One region of the Halomonas sp. GT genome, then DNA from elsewhere that is predicted to be linked to it. Evidence: predicted binding sites of a transcription regulator. Region 1 holds the regulator's gene; each other region holds the start of a gene.
What was found. Region 1 encodes FNR, which switches genes on or off when oxygen is low (the NO sensors DNR and NnrR bind a similar motif). Its sites were predicted from a motif close to TTGATNTANATCAA; they were not measured.
Positions count from the first base shown of each region.

Region 2: the regulator FNR is predicted to act here: its motif matches at 1,682-1,695, upstream of paaF (2,3-dehydroadipyl-CoA hydratase PaaF).
Region 3: the regulator FNR is predicted to act here: its motif matches at 1,975-1,988, upstream of dsrO (sulfate reduction electron transfer complex DsrMKJOP subunit DsrO).
Region 4: the regulator FNR is predicted to act here: its motif matches at 1,958-1,971, upstream of B6A39_RS06525 (OmpW/AlkL family protein).

Region 1 covers NZ_CP020562.1:3,217,508-3,221,709, reverse strand. The annotation lists gene B6A39_RS14850 (putative nucleotidyltransferase substrate binding domain-containing protein) at 1-97, shown strand, start outside; gene B6A39_RS14845 (DNA polymerase III subunit epsilon) at 103-753, shown strand; gene ttcA (tRNA 2-thiocytidine(32) synthetase TtcA) at 820-1,785, shown strand; gene fnr (fumarate/nitrate reduction transcriptional regulator Fnr) at 1,772-2,524, opposite strand; gene hemN (oxygen-independent coproporphyrinogen III oxidase) at 2,583-4,010, opposite strand; gene B6A39_RS14825 (sulfite exporter TauE/SafE family protein) at 4,139-4,202, opposite strand, start outside.
Region 2 covers NZ_CP020562.1:3,795,572-3,799,773, reverse strand. The annotation lists gene paaH (3-hydroxyacyl-CoA dehydrogenase PaaH) at 1-39, opposite strand, end outside; gene paaG (2-(1,2-epoxy-1,2-dihydrophenyl)acetyl-CoA isomerase PaaG) at 41-832, opposite strand; gene paaF (2,3-dehydroadipyl-CoA hydratase PaaF) at 849-1,622, opposite strand; gene paaN (phenylacetic acid degradation protein PaaN) at 1,990-3,666, shown strand; gene paaY (phenylacetic acid degradation protein PaaY) at 3,678-4,202, shown strand, end outside.
Region 3 covers NZ_CP020562.1:2,855,123-2,859,324, reverse strand. The annotation lists gene nrfD (NrfD/PsrC family molybdoenzyme membrane anchor subunit) at 1-1,085, opposite strand, end outside; gene dsrO (sulfate reduction electron transfer complex DsrMKJOP subunit DsrO) at 1,069-1,860, opposite strand; gene B6A39_RS13205 (XRE family transcriptional regulator) at 2,128-2,400, opposite strand; gene purE (5-(carboxyamino)imidazole ribonucleotide mutase) at 2,619-3,131, shown strand; gene B6A39_RS13195 (5-(carboxyamino)imidazole ribonucleotide synthase) at 3,144-4,202, shown strand, end outside.
Region 4 covers NZ_CP020562.1:1,386,162-1,390,363, reverse strand. The annotation lists gene putA (bifunctional proline dehydrogenase/L-glutamate gamma-semialdehyde dehydrogenase PutA) at 1-92, shown strand, start outside; gene putP (sodium/proline symporter PutP) at 332-1,822, shown strand; gene B6A39_RS06525 (OmpW/AlkL family protein) at 2,086-2,712, shown strand; gene B6A39_RS06520 (YqcC family protein) at 2,841-3,173, opposite strand; gene B6A39_RS06515 (DUF3549 family protein) at 3,459-4,202, shown strand, end outside.

The DNA of each region.
Region 1 (4,202 bases):
CTCGTCCCTTGAGCGTGATCTGTTGCGTGAGGCGCTGCATATCGTAAAAGATTTTAAGCAGCGGCTCTCCCATCGTTATCATTTGGAGTATTCGTGAGCGGAATGCGCTTGTTAGACCGGCATATGTCATTACTCAGTGGCTCGCTGCGTACATTAATGCAGCGCGAAAGCGACCGCCGACGCTGGGCAGATTCCCCCTACGCATGGCTGTTTCAGCCCTACATGGGGGAAGAAATGGTGGCACTTGCCTGCCAGGTTAGCCCGGGCCAAGCGCCTGTGGTCAGCGTCGCTGCTGTTGTCTTAAGCCCAGGGAGAGTGCAGACCAGCCAAGCCTGGGTGGCTACCCTGGCAGAAGAGCAAAACAACAACGGCCCTGCATTGCGGCGACATCATCAGCTTTATGCGACGGATACGGTGCTGGCGCCTAACGCTGAGCATCTTGGGGCGCTAGCTGAATTTATCGGTAATCGGCCGCTAATTGGTTGGCAGTTAGGCCGCTCGGTGGAACATCTTAATCTTTTGTTTAAAGCCGGGCTGGGATTTGGTTTGCCCAATGCCCAGGTTGATGTTGGAAAGCTGCACTATCGTCAGCTGCGTCGCTTACATCCACAGTGTGAGACGAGCGGCCGCCTAACGGAAGCGCTCGCTCGTTGGCAAATACCCGCTCTTCAATGGATGGGGGTGTTGGGGGATGCTACCGCAAGCGCGCTTTTATATCTGCGTTTGCAGCGCGAGATCGCCCAGCAGGCGTAGTCGTTACTACCCTCATACGATGAATCCACGGGTTTATCTTGGGTGGAGGTGGTGAGTCTTGTTAGAATGTTCGCTGCTTCTTCTACCATCGGCAGTGCCTACACCATGCTACAACCTGACTATTTTGATCCCGCTGCACTTGAGACTGTTTCTGTTAGCAGCTCTGCTGTTAATAGCTCACAGACACCATCCGAGCATCATGCCGCTAAACAAAAGCGTGAATTTAATAAGCTACAAAAGCGCTTACGGCGAGAGGTTGGCAACGCCATCATTGATTATCAAATGATTGGTGAAGGTGACAAAGTGATGGTGTGTCTGTCTGGTGGCAAAGATAGCTATACGATGCTGGAGATACTGCTTAACCTGCAGCGCAACGCGCCAGTTAACTTCTCTCTGGTCGCCGTCAATATGGATCAAAAACAGCCAGGTTTTCCAGAGCATGTGCTGCCCCAATACTTAGATAAAGTGGGTGTTGAATACCACATTTTAGAGCGTGACACCTACTCCGTGGTGAAAGAGAAAACCCCTGAAGGAAAAACGACTTGCGCACTCTGCTCACGATTAAGACGTGGCTCTCTCTATGGGTTTGCTGAGGAAATTGGGGCAACAAAAATTGCCCTAGGGCATCATCGTGAAGATATTTTAGAAACGTTATTTCTTAACATGTTCTTTGGTGGCACTTTGAAAGCAATGCCTCCCAAGCTTTTATCTGACGATGGCAAAAACATTGTCATTCGCCCCCTTGCCTACTGCAAAGAGGCTGATATTGCAGAGTTTTCTCGGCTAATGGAATTCCCCATTATTCCCTGCAACTTATGTGGCTCTCAGCCCAATCTTCAGCGTCAAGTCGTCAAAGATATGCTGGCTGAGTGGGATAAAAAACATCCAGGACGGCTAGAGAGCATGTTTAAAGCAGTGACCAATGTAGCGCCTTCCCAGCTGGCAGACCGCCGTTTGTTTGACTTTGCTGGCCTTGAAGCCAAACAAGCGGCGTTGATGGAAGGGCGTATTCAGGCGCTTACCGTGGACTAGCCGACTGTTCTTCCTCTTCAGCTAGCGTGATGAGGCGTTGCATATCTAAAATATTAACCTCGCGCCCTGAAACAGCCACTACCTCTTGCTGTTGAAAGCGGCTAAGAATACGGCTGACCGTTTCTACCGCCAAGCCTAAGTAGTTGCCAATATCGGCGCGAGACATGGAGAGCCTGAAGCTATAAGGCGAGTATCCACGTCGACGAAAACGGTCTGAAAGGGTAACTAAAAAGCTTGCTAGTCGCTGATCGGCCGTCTTGCGCGATAGCAAGCGCATCATGCGTCGGTCATCCCGCAATTCTTTGCTCATACTCCGATAAAGCTGACCACGTAGTTCGGGTAGTTCTTCGGAAAGTAGGTCCAAGCGATCAAACGGGATTTCACACACCGTTGTGGTTTCCAGTGCAATGACGCTACCGGGGTAGTGCTCTTCATCAATTCCGTCTAACCCCACCAGTTCGCTGGGAAGATAGAAATTTGTCAGTTGATCATTGCCATTACCTTCGCTGGTTACCTGTTTCAGGCTGCCTGAGCGGACGGCATACACGCTGGTGAAGTGATCACCCTGGCGAAACAGGGGCTCGCCTTTTTTAAGCGGAGCGCGGCGACGAATGATGGCATCAAACTGACTCATGTCCTCAAGCTCTAAGGCAAGCGGTAGACACAGCGAGCTTAGGCTACAGGTCTGGCAGCGCGCCTCTTGCAGCAGTGAGCGTCGTTGGCTGGCGGGGTGTGGCATATTATTCTCCCTTTCTCGTTAGCCATCATAGGCCCAGGTGCAAGACGTCTCAAGAAGCTTATACAATCTTAGAGTAGCGCTGAGTCGGCTGGTCAGCTAGGCGAGCATCAAAAGCCATCGCCAAATGGCGAATCAGCAGCCGCCCAGAGGGGGTGGCGCTAATAACTTGCTGATGGCGAGTGATCAAGCCGTCTTGCTCAGCTATCTTCAATTGCTCAATTGCGGTGGAAAAATAGTCATTGGCATCGATGTGCCAACGCTTTCCAACGTCCGCTAGATCAATATGCATGTCGCACATTAGCCGTTCAATCACGTCTCTTCGTATTAGGTCATCCTTATTTAACCTTAATCCTTTAACGGTTGCCAGCTTACCTTGATCTAAGGCTGCTTCATATTGGTTAAGCTGGGTCGGGTTTTGTGCGTAAACGTCGTCAACCCGTGATATGGCGGATACGCCTAAGCCAACTAAATCGCACTGTGCATGGCTAGAGTAGCCCTGAAAATTGCGTTGTAAGGTGCCGTTGCGCTGAGCAATCGCTAGGCTATCGTCAGGTCGTGCAAAGTGATCCATGCCAATATGCACATAGCCTGCGTTAGTCAGCATTTCTATGGTGGTATGCAAAATAGCCAGCTTTTCATCAGCGCTGGGAAGGTCCGTTTCGTTAATGCGTCGCTGTGGCGCAAAACGGGTGGGCATGTGCGCATAATTAAATACGGACAGCCGTGCAGGGTTGAGTTCGATGACTTGACTTAGTGTCTCGGCAAAGCTTTTTTCTGTTTGAAATGGCAGTCCATAAATCAAATCAAGATTGAGTGAGCGAAAACCAAGACGGTGTGCTTCTTCCATCAACGTTTCGGTGAGTACCCGGGGTTGTACTCGGTTGATGGCTTTTTGTACCTGCGGATTTAAATCCTGTACGCCAAGGCTTAGTCGATTAAAGCCGAGAGACTGTAGGTGGCGCAGCGTAAATACGTCTGCTTCACGAGGGTCTATTTCAATAGCGTAATCACGATCGGCTGAGCCAGATAAACCAAAACGGGCATCTAGGCGATCAATCAGATCTCCCATCTGTGCCAAGGTTAGAAATGTGGGCGTACCACCGCCCCAGTGTAACTGTTGCACCGGCCGTGAAGTGTCTAAATGGCGGGCAGTGAGCACCATCTCTCGATCTAGCTGAGAAAGATAAGGTTCTGCAAGGGCGGTATTCTTCGTTGCGATTTTATTGCAAGCACAGTAGAAGCAAATTTTTCGACAAAAGGGCACATGCACATACAGTGATAGCGGACGGTGGCTCTCGTTACTGCGCGCTAGCGCCTGAGTAAAGTCATCGGCACTAAACTGCTCATGAAACGCTAGAGCTGTCGGGTAGGACGTATAGCGTGGGCCACTTTTGTCATAGCGACGCAGCAGCGCTTCATCCCAGGCATTAGCCCCAGACACATCAGTGTTGGTAGGTGAGAAGGCAGCAGTGGCATGAACGGGCATGGCGAGCGCTCCGAAGTGAGAAGTAAACAAAAGGAGTGACTGAGCGCAGTTGCTCAGTATTCTCTTGGAATGCTACGTCGGAGACACTTGGAAAGCGTTGAGCTATATCAAGCTATAGAAGAGTATGCCTAATGCGTTGTTAGGGGTATCAGCGTCCATAGCTGCCAAAGGGCGAAGCTTATTATCGACAGT
Region 2 (4,202 bases), 580 kb from region 1:
AATCACACCAATAACGGCCGACGTGGGAAGGGCTGGCATATCACTCTCCCTTGAAGGTGGGGCGACGTTTCTCGATAAAAGCGCTGACGCCTTCGCGGTAATCTTCCGTGCGTCCGGCAAGGCGCTGTAGGTCGCGTTCCAGGTCGAGCTGCTCGTTGAAGCTGTTATCGCTGCTGGCGTGCAGGGCACGTTTGATAAGCGCCAAGCCGCGCGTTGGTTGAGTGGCCAAGTGGCGAGCCATGTTCATGGCTTCTTCCTGAAGCACCTCATCATCGACGCAGCGCCAGATCATGCCCCACTGTTCGGCAGTCTCGGCGGGCAGCTTGTCGCCAAGCATGGCTAGGCCCTTAGCCCGGGCCATGCCGACTAAGTTAGGCAGAGTCCAGGTGCCGCCGGAGTCGGGAATTAATCCAATCTTGCAGAAAGCCTGGATAAAACTTGCCGAACGAGCAGCCAATACGATGTCGCAGGCCAGGGCGATGTTGGCACCGGCTCCCGCCGCCACACCGTTCACCGCACAAATGGTTGGGAACGGCATGTCTTTAAGAGCGCGCAACATAGGGTTGTAGCGTTTTTCAAGCGACTCGCCGAGGTCGGGGGCTTGCTCGCCGGGCGCGACGCTTCGGTCGGAAAGATCCTGACCAGCGCAGAAGCCTCGTCCGTTGCCGGTCAGTAACAAAGCGCGAACGCTTGAGTCCTGACGCACGGCTTTTAGCGCCTTACGCATCTCGGCATGCATTTCAGTGTTGAAGCTGTTCAGGCTATCGGGGCGGTTCAGCGTGATACAGGCGACGCCATCTTCCACGGTGTAAAGCAGGGGCGCTTGGCTCATGGGTAATATCCTTGTGTCAGTGCCCTTGAAAAGTGGCAGGTCGTTTTTCTTGGAAAGCGCGAATGCCCTCTTTGCGGTCGGCAGTGCCCGCCAATAAGGTGAACGCATGGCGTTCAAAGCGCAGGCCAGTGGCTAGGTCGGTATCCATCGCCTTGTGTAGCGATTCCCGCGCCAAGCGCACGGCCAGCGGTGCCTTGGCGGCAATGCGCGTTGCAATGGCCATGGCGCGCTCAAGGGTTAATTCGGGCTGGGTAATCTCGCTAATCAGGCCTGCTTCAAGGGCGCGGCGAGCAGAAATGGGCTCGCCAGTTAGCACCATTTGGGTAGCCAGTGATTTGCCCACCGCTCTAAGCAGACGCTGGGTACCACCAGCACCGGGCATGATGCCCAGATTGATTTCAGGCTGGCCGAACAGGGCACTTTCACCGGCAATAATGATGTCGGCATGCATGGCTAGCTCACAGCCACCGCCCAAGGCGTAGCCGTTAACGGCAGCAATGATTGGTTTGCGGAAACGCGTAATGGTGGCCCAGTGGTGCTGGCGAGGATCTTCCAACATGCCGACTAGGTCACGCTCAGCCATTTCATTAATATCCGCACCGGCGGCGAATGCTTTCGAACTTCCGGTGATCACCACGGCGCGAACGTTGTCGTCACTATCGGCGCTGTTCAGGGTGTCGGCGAGTTCGCCAAGCAGCTGGGTATTCAGCGCATTCAGTGCGTCTGGGCGATTCAGCGTGATGCATAAAACGCCTTCCAGGGGCGGAGTTATTTTTAGAGTAGTGGGCATTTTTACCTCAGTTCGGCCTGTGGCGCACAGGATGAATATCTGCCGAGTATAGATTTATTTTGATACACATCAATATATCTTCATTGTTGTTAGTGTGTCGCTTAACGGTTTTTTTGATAATTTATGTCTTGTTAACAATGATTTGTATGTATTTATAGCGAGTGAGTGATAGTTATTAGACCATGGTATGAAAGGTGGAGAATTGGCCCAAAAAGCGATCTTCAGCCCGTATATATCGCGTTTATCGATCGTGGCGGGCTAATTCTTAAGCAAGGGTGTCAGGGAAAGCGTTTGATGTTTTGTTACGGGAAAGTTAGTCTTAATTGGTATAGCGTATCAAAAAAATAAGTGAGTGCAGGAGCGCCCCATGACGCAATCAGCGCAGCAGATGTTTGACCTTCACCGTGACATTCTTGACCAGGCTGTCGGCGCCATCTCTAGCCGTAATTTTTGGACGCCCTACCCAGAAAGCATGCGCAAATACCCCGAAGATGCCGTTAAAGCGGCACCATCGAGATTTGAGTCACTGCTCAACCAACCATTTACGCTGAATAGTGTTGGCAGCACTCACCACGTGGGCGGCGAAGTCTCACCTTATGGGTTCGAGCTTGGCATTACTTATAACCAGCCAAACCCCGACGAACTGATAGCGGCCATGCAAGTGGCGATGCGTGATTGGAGGGATGCCGGGGCTGACGCGCGTGTGGGGGTATGTCTGGAAATCCTGTCGCGCCTTAATGCCATGAGCCCGGAGATCGCCCAGGCGGTGATGCATACCAGCGGCCAGGGGCCGTTGATGGCGTTTCAGGCAGGTGGGCCGCATGCTCAGGATCGCGGCCTTGAAGCCGTGGCCTATGCTTGGCAAGCGATGGCGCAGATTCCTGCTACCGCACAGTGGGTTAAGCCCCAGGGCAAGCATGATCCCATTGTCATGGATAAGCGTTTTCACATCGTGCCACGCGGCATCTCGTTGGTGGTGGCCTGTTCTACTTTTCCCACCTGGAATACTTATCCCGGCTTGTTTGCCAGTCTGGCGACAGGCAACCCCGTCATTCTTAAACCGCATCCTGGCGCTATTCTGCCATTGGCGATAACGACACGAGTTGCTCAGCAGGTGCTTGAAGAAGCGGGCTTTGATCCCTGCCTGGTGAGTTTGGCACCCGACACGGTAGATGCGCCGCTGACGAAAACGCTGGCGCTTGATCCTGCGGTCAAGCTGATCGATTTCACCGGCTCCAATACCTTTGGCGATTGGTTGATAGATAACGCTACTCAGGCTCAGGTGTTCGCTGAGAAAGCCGGTGTCAACACGGTCATTATCGACAGCGTGGATAACCTTAAAGCGGTCACTGCGAATCTTGCCTTCTCGCTGAGCCTTTATTCCGGGCAGATGTGCACGACCCCTCAGGCTATTTATGTACCCAAAAATGGTATTGAAACAGCGGATGGCCATTTGAGTTTTGACGACGTGGCGGCAGCGCTTGCGAAAGCTGTACAGGCATTTCTGAGTGACAATGACCGCGCCTGCACGGTGTTAGGTGCCCTGCAGTCAGTAGACACGCAAGCACGGATTGATGAGTGCCGTGGTTTGGGCGAAATAGTCCTGGATAGCGAGTCACGAAAACACGCCCAATACTCTGACGCCCGCATTCACACGCCGCTTATCCTCAAGGTAGATGCAGCACAGAAGGCTACCTATGGTGAGGAACGCTTCGGCCCCATCAGCTTTGTTATCGCGACTGAGAACACCGCGCATAGCATTGAACTGGCGCGTGACGTGATCCGGGAAAAGGGCGCGATAACCCTAGGTGGCTATACGACTGATGAGGCAGTGGCCGAGCAGTTCGAAGAGTTGGCGATGGACGTGGCGACGCCGCTTTCGTTGAACCTGGATGGGGGGATATTCGTCAACCAGTCGGCTGCTTTCAGTGACTTTCACGCCACAGGCGGTAATCCAGCGGCCAATGCCTCGCTATGTAATCAAGCCTTTGTTGCCAGTCGCTTTGTGGTGGTGCAAAGCCGCCGCCACTGCCAATCGAACTAACGGAGAACGTGATGCCTTACTATCGTCTTGAAGGGGTGACGCCGGTAGTGCACCCGACGGCTTATGTCCACCCAACCGCAGTGTTGATCGGGGATGTGATTGTTGGCCCCAATTGTTACGTTGGCCCCGGCGCGGTGATGCGCGGTGACTTCGGACGCCTGGTGCTGGAAGAGGGCGCGAACCTACAGGATACCTGCGTCATGCACGGCTTTCCGGGGTGCGTCACTAAGGTCGAAAAGGATGGCCATATCGGCCACGGCGCGGTTTTGCATGGCTGCGTGATTGGGCGTGATGCCATGGTCGGCATGAACGCTGTAGTGATGGACGGTGCTCACATTGCTGAGCGCTCTATTGTTGCGGCGGCCGCGTTCGTCAAAGCGGGATTTGAGTGCGAGCCACAGTCTCTGGTGATGGGGGCTCCTGCAAAGGTTAAACGGCCGCTGAGCGATGAAGAGTTTGCTTGGAAGCAGCAGGGTACCCAAGAGTATCAGCGTTTAGTGACCCGTTGCCGTGACAGCTTGGAACCTTGTGAACCG
Region 3 (4,202 bases), 360 kb from region 1:
ATAAATAGCTCGATCAGTAAAATGGCCGCCAGCCACAGCCCGAAAGTGCCTACAATGCCTAAGATGCCGGAAGAGCCAGCAGGGATACCGTAGTGATGGAAACCTGCGCTGTTACGGGCTACATGTTGAACATCCATCAGCACTACCCAACGGAACATCCAGCCCATGTGGATTGCCACCAGGCCTAGCAACCATGCCCAGGCAAACAGTGCTGGCTGGCGCTGAGCCGAACGCGTTAACAGAAATACTACGCTGGCAAATAGCACAACGCCGGTAAGGCCACCCCAAAGTGCGGTGCTGCGCCAAGAGGGGCTGAAACGGACAGATTCCAATGCCGCCGCCACTGAGCCAACGTGGGCATTCAAGCCATCTAACAACCAACTGAGCGCGATAAGCCCCGCTAGCGCACAGAAGGCTAGCAGGACATAGAGCATCTGCCGGGTGGCGTCGGGCGCGCAGATTCTACTCACGCGGTTGAGGACCAGTATTAACCCAGCGGCGGCAATAAATCCGCTCGCTACCAGCATGGGCGGTAGCCAAATTGTGTTCCATAAGGGGCGAGCTTTGACGATAGCTAACTCCGCTCCGGTGTAGAGCATAATGCCGCTTGAGAGCATCAGCGCGGCCAACCCCACCAGGGCAACCAGTGCTTTGGGTGTTGCACCCCTGCCCATGCTCAGCCACTTGGCGATCAACCCGCTCAGCCCCGCTGCCTGTTGCCGAGCTTGCAGTGCGGGACGCCAAGCCAGCCAGGCGAAGCCTAAAACGCTGATCAGATACAGCGGCAGTACCACACTGCCAATCGACATCCACGAATGCGTATTGGCGTAGGCGTAGAAATGCCAAAAGCGCAGTGGCTGGTGTAGATCTGCCAATAAGGCCACCGGTGCGACTAACGTTGTGCTGACGCAGGCGATGAGCGCTAGACGTGCTGTAGGCAACCAGGATTGCTTGCCAAACACTAGTGCGGGCGCCGCCAGCCAAAGGCTTGCATAGGAGACCGCGATCATAAAAAAGTACTGAACTGCCCAGGGATACCAGGCGATGTCATAGCGTGGGGCGAGTAGTTCAATGGTGGAATTCATAGCCCATCTCCTGGCCGTGGGGGTCGAGCACTTCAAGCGCCACGGGTTCTGCCACGGGGCGTGTAGTGAATCGTTCGTCCATACCTAAATAGAACACTTGGGGAAGGGTGTTTTTTTCTGGCTGAAGCACCATGAGCGCGTCGCGGTGCTCGTTGATCAGACGGCTGATTTGGCTGTCTGGGTTGCGCATATCGCCAATAATGCGGGCGCCGCCCACGCAGCTTTCAACGCAGGCAGGCAGTAGCCCTGCTTCTAAACGGTGGGCACAGAAGGTGCATTTGTCGGCAGTTTGAGTGCGCTCATTAATAAAGCGGGCATCGTAGGGGCAGGCATTGACGCAGTAAGCACAGCCGACACAGCGGTCGCTATCTACGACAACGATGCCATCTTGCTGTTGATAGGTCGCCTCAACAGGGCAAACCGGAACACAGGGTGGATTTTCGCAGTGGTTGCATAGCCGCGGCAGCATAAACGTTGCCAGTTCGCCACTTTCATGGTGTTGCACTTCGTACTGAGAGACGGTGGTTCGAAATTGGCCAAGCGGTGCAGCATTCTCGATATGACACGACACGGTGCAGGCCTGGCAGCCGATGCATTGGCGAAGGTCGATTAGCATGCCGTAGCGTTTGCTAGAGTCGCCCTCGCGGCGGGCAGGCTGCTGATTAATGCCAGCTTGGGCAAGGCTGGCTGGGGCAAGGCTGGATAGCGGGACTAGCGCAGCGCCCGCGCTTAGTCGGGCCAACTGGCCTAGTAACGACCGGCGTATGGCGTCCATAACGCCTCCTTAGCTAATAAAAATATCGCTGTTATCAACGTCGCTAATAAAACGTCGTTGCTACAGGCGAATGAGGTGAATACGCTAAGGTTACGCCTTTGGTATTATAAAAAATTGATGCGTGTCAATGAGTTAGAGGGGGTTTCTTAATGCTCCCTTAATCTTAAAACGCTAATTATCTGTTTTGAAACAAAAACAGGCCTGCCCACTGGGCAAGCCTGTTAACAAACAAAAGGGATGAATGATCACGTTAGGTAGCAACTGTTGCTATGGCGTCTCCAGCTCTAACGTGCGACGCAAGACATTGAGTTCATCAACATCTAGGTGCTCTAGCCTTCCGGCGAGCAGGTCGCTGATCTTTTGTACTGGAAGCCCCGCCCGGCGGGCTATTTCGCGGCTTCCCAGATCTGATACGGCGATCAGGCGGGTAATGATACGCATGAGGCGCGTACGTTTTTCTAAGTCCCTGACATCAAGGTCAGGGCTGCTTCGCGGAGGATCTAGCGTTTCTGCGTGAGCAGTTGAGTATGCCGTACTCATGGGACTCCATCAGTCTGAAATGACAAACACACAATGCCGCCAAGTCGCGCGCTTTTCAATGCTACTTTGATTAAAATTTCGATCTATTTACAAACGCGCTCTAAGCGACTAGCTCTGGTAGACTATGCGCCTTCTAATTTCCTGGTGAGCCGCTTGCGGCACACGGCACATTAAACGCTTGATTGCTTTAGTAGGCCCTTTGGCCGAGGAGTTTTTGCATGTCAAACAGCGCACCCAAAGTGGGCGTGATCATGGGGTCAAAATCTGATTGGCCCGTCATGGAACACGCGGTGGCGATGTTAGAGCGGCTGGGCGTCCCTTATGAGACTCGCGTCGTCTCCGCTCATCGTACCCCTGACTTGTTGTTTGATTATGCTAAAAGCGCCGCTGAACGTGGCCTGCAAGTGATTGTGGCAGGAGCGGGCGGTGCCGCCCATTTGCCCGGCATGGTGGCTTCCCAAACGGCGTTGCCGGTTCTGGGCGTGCCAGTAGAATCCAAAGCGCTTAAAGGCTTGGATTCATTGCTTTCAATTGCGCAGATGCCTGGTGGAATCGCTGTTGGCACACTGGCGATTGGTAAACCAGGGGCGACCAATGCAGGCCTGTTGGCAGCACAGATTGTCGGTTTGCAAGACACCACCGTGCGTGAAGCGGTCGAGGCTTTCCGCGCTGAGCAAACTCAAATGGTGCTGGATAACCCAGACCCTCGTCCCGATGCGGAAGCGAACTAAGGAGTCCTGGTAATGAACTCTGGCATCTCAAAGAACATCGGTGTGCTAGGTGCAGGCCAGCTTGGTCGCATGCTGGCATTGGCTGGCTATCCGCTAGGTAATCGCTTCACGTTTTTAGACACGACCGGCAACCCCAGCGCGGGCATTGGCGACGTGATTGTCGATCCCAACAACCAGCATTTGGCAGAATTTCTCGATAAGGTCGATGTAGTGACCTATGAGTTTGAGCATCTGCCCGTAGCGCTGGTTGAGCAAATTGAGCAGCACAAGCCCGTTTACCCAGGAAGCCGCGCAATTGCGGTGTGCCAAAACCGTGTTGAAGAGAAAGCCTTATTCGACCGCTTGGGTATTCCTACACCGGCTTACCGCGTCGTTGAGAGTGCCGAACAGCTTGAAGCGGCAGCGAATGAATTGGGCTGCCCCGTGGTCGCCAAATCAGTGACTGAGGGGTATGACGGTAAAGGGCAAGCGGTGCTGAAAACGCCAGAGCAGGCTGAAGAGGCATGGAAGAGCATTGGTCACCGTCAGCTGATCGTTGAAGCGTTTGTCGATTTTGTACGGGAAGTCTCGATGATTGCCGTGCGCGGTCGTGATGGGGATGTGGTGTTTTATCCCATGGCGGAAAATCAACACGTAGATGGCATTTTGCGCTATTCCGTTGCGCCGCTACCGGATTTAGCTGCCAGCGTTCAAGAGACAGCCGACAGCTACATTCGCATGCTGTTAGATGAACTTGATTATGTTGGCGTGATGGCGTTGGAGTTATTCCAAACGCGTGATGGCAGCCTCTTGGCTAACGAGATGGCTCCACGCGTGCATAATTCTGGCCACTGGACGATGGACGGTTCGGTGACGAGCCAGTTTGAAAATCATCTGCGCGCTGTGCAAGGCCTACCGCTTGGCAGCACCCAAGCCATTGCGCCTACTTGCATGGTGAACGTCATTGGCCAGGAAGGTGACAATGCCGCGATGCTGGCGATTGGCAATACTCACTTGCACCGTTATGACAAGGAAGAGCGTGCAGGGCGTAAGCTGGCGCATGTGAATGTCGTCGCTGACACGCATGCCGAG
Region 4 (4,202 bases), 1.8 Mb from region 1:
TTTCACCAGATCGCTACGTGGTGGAACGTCATCTGTGCATCGACACGACTGCTGCGGGAGGCAACGCCAGCCTGCTGGCAACGGCCGAATAGGCCCCCAAGCTTTGTCGACGCCACATTTCGCAACTAAACTTAGATAAGATAATGACCTCGTGTTGCCGGGAGACGACTAGAACAGGCGTCTCCCTAGCAAGGAAGATCGAGGATCAAACGGTAGCGCCTTGTTACGCGAATAAGAAACGGAGTTAAAAATGCGTGCCACTACCGGTCCTGCACGGCAAGCGCGCTAACCTGTCGGAGCTAGCTCCGTCCTGACGAATTGGAGAACTTTCATGGCTATCGGTGTTTGGATCAGTCTTTTTGCCTACTTTGCGCTTATGATCGCCATCGGCATTTATGCTATGCGCAAAGCGACATCTTCATCGGAAGATTACATGCTGGGTGGACGTGGCCTAAGTCCACAAGTAGCTGCTCTATCGGCTGGCGCGTCGGACATGAGCGGCTGGTTGCTGCTTGGGCTGCCCGGCGCAATGTTTGTTTCCGGTTTGGGATCAGCTTGGATAGGCATTGGCCTTCTGGTGGGTGCATTCTTCAACTGGACCCTGGTCGCCCCCCGGCTTCGTGAACAGACGGTTCACTACGGTAATGCGATTACCATTCCAGCCTTTCTTGCAAACCGATTTCCGACACGTGCGCTTTCCCTGCGCACGGTGTCGGCTATTGTTATCGTCATCTTTTTCGCGGTTTATACAGCATCTGGCTTAGTCGCTGGGGGCAAGCTGTTTGAAAGCGCGTTTGCCGGTATTTTTAACATCGGCGGCATGAGCGACTACGCTGTGGGCATTCTTATTACACTTGGTGTGGTACTTGTCTATACCGTTGTTGGCGGCTTCCTGGCCGTTAGCATGACTGACTTCGTTCAAGGCTGCATAATGATGTTGGCGCTAGTCATCATGCCAGCAGTAGTGCTATTTGGCGAAGGTGGCGGCGGGTTCTCCCAAGCATCGCAGACGCTAAATGAAGTCGATCCCACCCTACTATCCTGGACGTCAGGGCTAACCTTTATTGGCTGGCTCTCTGCGGTGACCTGGGGGCTTGGCTATTTCGGTCAGCCACATATTATTGTGCGCTTCATGGCCATCCGGACGCTGAAGGATGTGCCTACTGCCCGTAATATCGGCATGAGTTGGATGCTTATTTCCCTGATTGGCGCTGTTTCTCTAGGTTTGTTTGGCCGGGCCTATGCGATTCGCAACGGCATGGATATCGAGGATCCAGAAACGATCTTCATCATTCTGGCTAACCTGCTATTCCACCCGCTGGTCACTGGTTTCCTCTACGCGGCACTGCTTGCTGCAATTATGAGCACTATTTCTAGCCAATTGTTAGTGTCGTCCTCTTCATTGACCGAGGACTTCTATCGTCTGTTCTTACGAAAGGAAGCAACCGATAAAGAGTGCGTAAAGGTGGGGCGAATCTGTGTCGTACTGGTTGGCCTGGTGGCCGCTGTGATCGCGTCAAATCCAGACTCCCAGGTTCTTGGACTAGTGAGTAACGCCTGGGCTGGCTTTGGCGCAGCATTTGGCCCGCTGATCATTCTGTCGCTAATGTGGTCTCGCACGAACGGTGCTGGCGCCCTTGCAGGCATGGTGGTGGGTGCTGCTACCGTCATGATTTGGATTGCATTAGGCTGGAACGGAGAATTCATGGGTGGCCCCGGCGTGTACGAAATCATCCCTGGCTTCATCGCTGCCTTTATTGCCATCTTGGTGGTTAGTCGCGTAACTGCCGATGCGGGTGAATATCAGCATATTGATCGCTAGACGAGCGCCAATTACACACTCAACGTGATCAAACAATTAGTTGATTATCGAGGCCTTCCCGTGGCATGGGAAGGCTTCTTTCATTTCAGATTGCCTCTTTTATAAGCCCAATGTTTAGCGGCGTAGCTCCACTCTTTGCCCCAGGTCAATAACCTGTCTTCTTCTACCCGATACACTCCTTACATGGTTCGCGATCATGTCGAACAACGGTTCACGTTAACCTCTCACTGCAAAGACTCATATTAATGGTCAGGAGCGATGCTATGCGCCATAACTCTCTTTCAACACTGCTCACCACTGGACTTGCAGCAGCCACATTGATGGCAAGCGGCCAAGTTTTAGCTTACGGCGCTGGCGATTTCTTTACTCGCGTGGGTGTTGCCAAAGTGGAACCAAAAGGCGACAACGGCTCATTAGCTGGAGGCGCGTTGGCGGTTGATGTTCAAGACAAAACCGATTTTGCATTTACACTTGGCTATCGCTTCCACGACAAGATGGGTATCGAGTTACTGGCAGCTCTGCCGTTTGAGCACGACATTGCCCTGAACGGTGACAATCTTGCCTCTACCAAACACCTCCCCCCCACACTAACTCTCCAGTACTACCCACTAGGTGGAACTGATGCGCGCGTACAGCCTTATGTAGGCGCAGGTATTAACTACACCTTTTTCTCTGATGAAGAACTAGCCATTGGCGAGTTGGAGCTGGACGACTCTTGGGGTGCCGCTGCTCAGGTGGGTATCGATTTACTTATCGATGATAACTGGGCGCTTAACGCAGCAGCGTGGTATATCGACATCGATACTGACGCAACCGTTAACGGCGACGCTGCAGGCACAGTAGAGATTGACCCTCTGGTGGTTATGGCAGGCTTAAGCTACCGCTTCTAAGCACCGCTACGGCTGTGCTAGCGCCATAATCGTATGAAAAATGCCCAGTACCGCTGCTTGCGGTGCTGGGCATTGTCATTGCTGATACCCTGATCACACTAGGCTTCAGCTCCTCGTCTTACCGCGACCTAGCTTTCGGTAACTAGCCGATCTATCTTTTCAACGGCGCGAACAACCAGCAGCTGGTCACTGGCACGCACTTTTTCCTGCATCAGGTAAGCAGCCACTGCCGGTGCTACATCGCACTTGTCAGGCATGGCGGCCTCGGCATCAACCAGTGCATTTAATCGAGCGATAAAGACAAATCGAATCCACTGAGGCAGCGACATCGTGTCGATACAGAAGGGTTGCTGGCTATTAAATGCTGAGATATCAGGCGTTGGCATACGCCATAAATTAGCGGCCTTCATTGTGGCTTCAAGCTCAAGAAGCGCGGTTTGAAGCTGCTGATGGACGCTCATAAGTACCTTTTCCCTTTGAATCAATAAGCCTTTATTATCCCAGCACTATGCGCAAGTTGCCAACCATCTGGCTGAATTTGTGCCTTATTCACAGACTCACAGAAAACCTGCAAGAGACTGTGGATAAACTATGGAAAGATGTCGCTACTGTTACTCTCATGCGGGTTACGCCATGTTGTGCAATTTTTAACCACTTTGATAATAAAGCACGGATTAATCAGCGTTTGCGGCTGACAGTGATACATCAGCAAGGTAGAGTGCAGGCTTGAAATGCGGAAGGATGTCATGCAACCAATCCAAACACTTGATGAGTTTTTTACACGTAGCGGCGCCGACGTTTCCCTCTACCATATGGGACGACGAGTAACGACCTGCCCACGAGAAACGCTGCGTTCATTCGAAAGCGGCGAGATAGCCTGGCCTGAACCCTGGCAACAACAGGCAAGACTTGGCGTGGTATTTCGTATGGGTGACATGCCTGAACCAGCCATCTGGTTTTTGGCGCTGCCGCTAGACGAACAAGGCAAGCTCTCCCCCGCCCAACGAGACGGCTTTATTAATCGCTTGCTAGAAACCCTTGGGCGAAATGCTTCACAGGTGGAAAATAAACCGCTAGGTAAGGCAGAAACTGCAGACGTGGATCATCTAATGAAGGATAATCCCCTCGCTTTTTCGCCTGATATTACTTTTCAAGCAATGCTTAATGCACAGGCCACCCACGCATTAGGGCTAGCCGCTAGCCAACACTTAGAGCCTGTAGAAGCATATCTCAGTGGCCAACAGACTATTGATTGGCAAGCACTGGGATTACAAGGCATCGCTGATTATGTGGTACGCCTCGATTTACCCACATCAGAAGCGCTAGCGCTGCGCCTACCCCACCTGCCCACTAATGTCGCTCACTCGCTGTGCTATTGCCTGGAGCATAGGCCTCTTGAAGAGCCGCTGGTAAGTGCATTACGGGCGCGTGGAGAACAAGCAGCCATTGATGCCGACGTAGAAACCCTGTGCGCCTGTGTACGCGCCGTG